One region of the Paenibacillus sp. P3E genome, then DNA from elsewhere that is predicted to be linked to it. Evidence: predicted binding sites of a transcription regulator. Region 1 holds the regulator's gene; each other region holds the start of a gene.
What was found. Region 1 encodes Rex, which represses fermentation and respiration genes when NADH is low (regulators of the CRP and FNR family bind a similar motif). Its sites were predicted from a motif close to TTGTGAAATATTTCACAA; they were not measured.
Positions count from the first base shown of each region.

Region 2: the regulator Rex is predicted to act here: its motif matches at 1,063-1,080, upstream of A3842_RS05655 (cytochrome ubiquinol oxidase subunit I).
Region 3: the regulator Rex is predicted to act here: its motif matches at 1,002-1,019, upstream of adhE (bifunctional acetaldehyde-CoA/alcohol dehydrogenase).

Region 1 covers NZ_LVWH01000114.1:30,955-33,229, forward strand. Annotated here, with positions in the region: gene dinG (ATP-dependent DNA helicase DinG) at 1-713, shown strand, start outside; gene A3842_RS10360 (redox-sensing transcriptional repressor Rex) at 900-1,553, shown strand; gene A3842_RS10365 (amidohydrolase) at 1,540-2,275, shown strand, end outside.
Region 2 covers NZ_LVWH01000037.1:52,273-54,547, forward strand. Annotated here, with positions in the region: gene A3842_RS05645 (cold-shock protein) at 345-545, shown strand; gene A3842_RS05650 (cold-shock protein) at 741-971, shown strand; gene A3842_RS05655 (cytochrome ubiquinol oxidase subunit I) at 1,193-2,275, shown strand, end outside.
Region 3 covers NZ_LVWH01000081.1:18,577-20,851, forward strand. Annotated here, with positions in the region: gene A3842_RS08390 (ABC transporter substrate-binding protein) at 1-750, shown strand, start outside; gene adhE (bifunctional acetaldehyde-CoA/alcohol dehydrogenase) at 1,096-2,275, shown strand, end outside.

The DNA of each region.
Region 1 (2,275 bases):
AGGGAAGGCTGATGACAGCACTGCTCCCATCTCCGTTTAAGTACCGTGAACAGGCACTTCTGGTCATACCGCGTGATTTCCCCAGTGTCAAAGGCAGTGTGGGCGATGCCCGTTTTGTCGATAAGCTGGTGCATTCATTGGCGGAGGCTGCTGTGGCTACACGGGGCCGGATGCTTGTGCTCTTCACTTCCTATAAAATGCTGCGCCAAGTCTATGATCCTCTAAAGGAGGCGCTTGTCTCCGAGGACATTACGGTACTGGGGCAGGGAGTGGAAGGCGGCAGCCGGAGTAAGCTGATCCGGCGTTTTCAGGACAGCTCCGCCTCTGTATTGCTCGGAACAAGCAGCTTCTGGGAAGGTGTGGATATTCCCGGCGAGGCTTTGACCTGTCTGGCCATTGTCAGACTGCCTTTTCAACCACCGAACCATCCGCTTGCGGAGGCTAAGGCAGAGCTGCTTCAGGCACAGAAAAAGAACCCGTTTATGAAGCTGTCGGTTCCCCAGGCGGTTATCCGCTTCAAACAGGGTTTCGGCCGGCTGGTGCGTACTGCCCAGGACCGGGGTATTGTTATAGTATATGATACCAGGGTTATCGAATCTTATTACGGAAAGTATTTCCTCTACTCGCTGCCTGGACCCAAAATGGAGCATATGCTGACGGATCAGATGGTTCCGCGAATTGCGGAATGGCTTGAAGACGGCAGCGTATCTTAACCTGCAATCATTTCAAATATAGTCAAGGAACAACGAAGCTCTGTTCTCCTGGTATCCGGTTCGTGCTGAGATACCAGGGAATGGATTGTACTTATGCTCACAAAACTTGGCATATGCTTACGAAGTGAGTTTTGTACGAAGTAATACTATGATGCATTGCTCACAAAACTTTTAGGAGGAGAAAATATGAAATCGGATAAAATATCGGAGGCCGTGGTACGCAGACTTCCAGTGTACCTGCGCTTCCTGAATGATCTCCTGAAGCGTGAAATCTCCACCGTATCTTCCCAGGAGCTGGGACAAAAGCTGGATCTGAATCCGGCGCAAATCCGCAAGGATTTGGCCTATTTCGGGGATTTCGGCAGAAAGGGTATTGGCTATGATGTGTCATACCTGATTGAGAAAATCCGCCATATCTTGAAGCTTGACCAGCAAATCAACGTGGCATTGGTGGGTGCAGGTAATCTCGGCCACGCTCTCTCAAATTACAATGCTTACTTGAAGGACACGATGAAAATCACTGCTGTTTTTGATTCCTATGCTCCCAAGGTCGGGCAGAAAATCAACTCACTCATTGTCCAGCCCATGGAAGAGCTGGGAAGCACGATCCGCGAACAGGGCATCCGCATCGGTATTATCACTGTACCGGATAGTGAAGCACAGAATGTTGCAGATATTCTGGTAGATTCAGGCATTGAGGCGATCCTTAATTTTGCACCCGTAATCTTGAAGACGCCATCCAACATCCGGATTCACGCCGCTGATTTTACTACCGATTTGCAGAGTCTGGCCTATTATTTGCACGATGGAAAGGACGAAGTGGAAGATGAACAGCAATAAGACAGTAATTGTAAATGGGCGATTTCTGGTGCCGGGTACGGAAAGTCCGGTTCTAAGCGGCTATATGACTATAGAAAATGATCTCATCACATACATAGGAGAAGTCAAACCTGTTATTGAAGAAGGGACACAGACCGTTGACGGCAGCCGTCTGTTGTTCATGCCGGGTCTGGTCAACACCCATGGCCACACCGCCATGTCTCTGCTCCGCGGATATGGGGATGACATGGTTCTTCAGAACTGGCTGCAGGAGAAGATGTGGCCCATGGAAGAAAAATTCACTAGTGACGATGTCTACTGGGGAACCTCTTTGTCTGTACTGGAAATGCTGAAGGGAGGCACAACCACCTTCCTGGATATGTATGACCATATGGACAGGGTTGCTGAGGTTTCAGAGCAGTCGGGAATGCGTGCCGTGCTTATGCGCGGGGTTATCGGCCTCTGTCCTGAGGATGTGCAGAACCATAAGCTGGCGGAGGCGATAGCCTTTGCGCGAAATTGGCATGGAAAGGCGGATGGAAGGATCACGACGATGATTTCCCCGCATGCCCCTTACACCTGTCCTCCTGAATTTTTCGTGAAATTTGTACAGGCTGCCCATGATTTGAACCTGCCTATGCATACACACATGTCCGAAACCCGGCGGGAGGTCGAACAGAATGCTGCAGATTACGGCCTGCGTCCGGTAGCGCATCTGGAGAAGCTGGGGATGTTCACGCGGC
Region 2 (2,275 bases), on a different contig from region 1:
GGCGCCGCCCTATAAATGATTTATAATTTATGAGCGGCAGCCGTTTCTAAGTTGTGAAAATGGGGTAAAAGATAGTACTGGAATCAAGATTGTACAATTTCGGCCGACTGGCAGCCCTTACATTGGAAGGTTAACCTAAATAGTGAAAAAACGGAGAAATTCGGATGGGACAGCTTGCCTTTGTTATTGAGGTGTGGTAACATGAAATTAATCATACAATTGATACCTAATTCTCGTATTGAAAAGGGCTGTCAAATGGATTACAACCTTTCTCAATGTGTGAATTTTTTCTTTGTTTGAAGATAAAAAGAACATATTAATTTAAATTTGTGGAGGTAACACACATGCAAACAGGTACAGTTAAATGGTTCAACGCAGAAAAAGGATTCGGTTTCATCGAAGTTGAAGGCGGAAGCGACGTATTCGTTCACTTCAGCGCAATCACTGGCGACGGCTTCAAAACTTTGGACGAAGGCCAACGCGTTGAATTCAACGTTGTTCAAGGCAACCGCGGACCACAAGCCGAAAACGTTGTAAAACTGTAATAATAGAAGGTACCGTCCCCGCTTGTGAAAGTTGGGACGGTCTTTTTTTCAAATATAAGGAATTATATGCTTCATGCAATATCGGTCCCTTATATTTCTCGTGAAACGGTTGCCGTCCTTAACATCAAGGGCGGCAATGTCGTTTCTACTTGTCTGGATTCTCAACTTGTGACATAAAGGAAGGGAGGAACGGCAATGAACTACCGGAAGAAGCCTTTGGAGGAAGTACCGGAAGAAAATACCGCAATTTGGGCCTGTACCAACGATGGATGTAATGGATGGATGAGGGATAATTTCGCATTTGAACATGCGCCTTCTTGCCGTCTCTGTCACTCCCCGATGGAGCGCAGTATGAAGATGCTGCCACTGCTGCTCAATTCCAATGGCGATTTGAAATCGCTGAAGAAGGGTATTTCCATTACCTAACCAATGCCTTTATGAGTCAAGCTTCTATAGAATAATAAACACATTCAAGACGGTGAAACCGTCTTATTTTTTTTGCTTTCAGGACGCAATATTGTGATATTTGTCACAAATTTATTGAATTTTAAGCCTGAATAGGGTGTATAATGTGATAAATATCACACTTAACCCTTTGAATTTTTGACAAAATAGACATATCGAATGGGAGAAGGAAGGGGAGAAATATGGATACAGTGATGCTGTCGCGATTACAATTTGCGTCGACGACAATTTTTCATTATTTCTTTGTACCAGTATCAATTGGACTCGCGCTCTTGATTGCAATCATGGAGACGATGTATGTCAGAAAAGGCAATGATGAGTACAAAAGAATGGCGCAGTTCTGGGGAAAGCTTTTCCTGATTAACTTCGCTGTGGGCGTTGTAACAGGGATTCTGCAGGAATTTCAGTTCGGTATGAACTGGTCTGACTACTCGCGTTTTGTCGGGGATGTATTTGGAGCTCCACTAGCGATTGAAGCGCTGCTTGCTTTCTTTCTGGAATCTACGTTTATTGGAATTTGGATTTTCGGCTGGGATAAGGTATCCAAACGTGTCCACCTGGTCTCGATCTGGCTGGTAGCGCTCGGCACCATGCTGTCGGCTTTCTGGATTCTACTGGCCAACTCGTTCATGCAGCATCCGGTAGGTTTTGCTATCAATAATGGACGGGCTGAAATGAATGATATATGGGCATTGATTACCAATGGACAATTACTGGTCGAGTTCCCGCATACAGTTCTCGCCGCATACGCTACAGGCGCCTTCCTGGTCACGGGAATTAGCGCATATAAATTGCTGAAGAAGCAGGATGTTTCCTTCTTCCGCAAATCATTTGAGATTGCTGCGATTGTCGGTATCATTTCATCGTTCGGTGTAGCCATTGCGGGTCATGCCCAGGCGCAATATCTGGTTGGGACTCAACCGATGAAGATGGCTGCTTCCGAAGGACTGTGGGATGACAGTGGAGACCCTGCTGCATGGACAGTTTTTGCGACGATTGATCCAGAGAATAAAATAAGCTCTCATGAAGTGAAAATTCCATATATGCTGAGCTTTCTCTCTTACAGTAAGTTTTCGGGATCTGTTAAAGGGATGAATACGCTGCAGGCTGAATATGAAAAAGCATATGGTCCTGGGGATTATATTCCACCGGTGCGCACGACCTTCTGGAGCTTCCGGATCATGGTTGCTGCAGGCTCGCTTATGATTCTGCTGGGAGTGTACGCCATCTACCTGATGTGGCGCAAGAAGATGGAACGCCCGAAC
Region 3 (2,275 bases), on a different contig from region 1:
TTCCTGTTCGAAGCCGGCGGAGAAATCCAGAAGATTGACGGTGGCAAGGTTGTGGCTACCTTTAACTCTGATGCAGGTGTGAAGGCGCTGGACTTCTATAAGAAGCTGAGATGGGAAGCAAACGCTATTCCTCAGGACTGGGCACTGGGCTGGGGTGACGCTGTTGGCGCATTTCAGCAGGGACGCACAGCGATGGTTATGGCCGGTTCGGACGGTGTGATTGAGCAAGCCCTGAACCAGGGAGGGTTGAAACCGGAGGATGTGCTTACTTATCCAATGCCTGCTGCGGAAAAGGGCGGCAAGCATACGGGCGTGCTCGGCGGCGACTATCTGGTCATCAACCCGAACGCTACCAAAGATGAGCAGGAGATGGCTTTCCGCTACATTACTTTCGATTACTTCTCTGACAAAGGTCTTGAGGCACTGGATGCCATTCTGCAACAACGCAAAGCTGACGGCAAATACTTTATCCCGCCGCTTCTGGACTACTATGCCGCTGATTCTGAATTTGGCAAAAAAACCAAAGCAGTCTATGACAAGTACGATATTGTCTATCAATATAACCCGGATATTATGGTATTGCTGGATGGAAAGCCTGAAGCGCAATATAATACGCAGGACTATTATGCAACCATGTCCAATGTGATCCAGGAGCTCTTCTCCAAAAAAGGCACAGATTCCAAAACCCAGCTTGACGCTGCAGCCAAGACCGTACAGGAGAAATTCTTTGATACGATTAAGGTAGAGTAGCGCAGGGGGGATAAGGGGATATATGTAAATAGTACTGTCACTAAAAGGCCGGGAGACTTCCTGGTCTTTTTTGTTATTCTAATAGAGGCAAAGTATCAGAAAAGTTTTTTATAGTGAAGCATGTCAAGTGAAAAAATTCACGTTCTCATAAACGACAAAAATTAAGCGGTATTTAAACATAAAATGGGATATATTCCGGAATATGATCGAATGAAAGCGCTTTGAAAACAAATCAAAAAAAACTTTATACTTTGTGAAAGATTTCACTATACAACCCGTGGCAGAATGTGATAAGATAAGTGTGTAGAGAAAAACAACCTAAAAATTGACAGGAGGACGAGGGAGATGGCAGTTAAGAACGAAGTCGCCGCCCAAGTGAAACAAACCACCGCTGAAGAGTATATTCAGACTTTGGTGGATAAAGCAAAGAAAGCTCAAGAAGCTTACATGGAGCTGGATCAAGAGCAGGTTAACACAATCGTTCATGCAATGGCGTTGGCAGGACTCGACAAGCATATGTACTTGGCAAAGCTGGCTGTAGAAGAAACAGGCCGCGGCGTATATGAAGACAAAATCACGAAGAACATCTTCGCAACAGAATATATCTGGCACGGCATTAAGTATGACAAAACAGTAGGTGTAGTAGAAGACAATCAATACGAAAGTTTCCAGAAGATTGCTGAACCAGTCGGGATCGTTATGGGGATCACACCGGTAACCAACCCAACATCCACTACGATGTTTAAAGCATTGATCGCCGCTAAGACACGTAACCCTATTATATTCGGTTTCCATCCATCTGCGCAAGAGTGTAGCGCCGCAGCAGCCAAAATTCTCCATGACGCAGCTGTAAAAGCTGGTGCTCCTGAGAACTGCATTCAGTGGATTGAGCTTCCTACGATGGACAAAACAAACGCACTGATGAACAATCCGGACGTTGCACTGATCCTGGCAACAGGCGGTTCAGCAATGGTAAAAGCAGCTTACAGCTGCGGTAAACCGGCTCTTGGCGTAGGTCCTGGTAACGTGCCTGCCTTCATTGAAAAGAGTGCTGATATCGATCAGGCAGTAACCGACCTTATCCTTTCCAAAACATTCGACAATGGTATGATCTGCGCTTCCGAACAAGCAGTTATCATTGAAGAAGCAATCTTTGACCAAGTGAAGAAGAAAATGATCGCTAACGGTTGCTACTTTGTAAATAAAGAAGAAGCTGCCAAGCTGACAAGCGGCGCAATGAACGTAGAAAAATGCGCAGTAAACCCTGCAATTGTAGGTCAATCCGCAGTGAAAATTGCTGAAATGTGCGGAATTCAAGTTCCTGCAGGCACGAAGATTCTGGTAGCTGAGCTTGAAGGCGTAGGCACCAAATATCCGCTGTCCGCTGAAAAATTGAGCCCGGTTCTTGCTTGCTACAAAGTTAAAAATGCAGACCAGGGTATCGAACGCGCAGCACAGATTGTTGAATTTGGCGGTATGGGCCACAGCTCGGCCATCCACTCCAACAACGAAGAAGTGATCATGA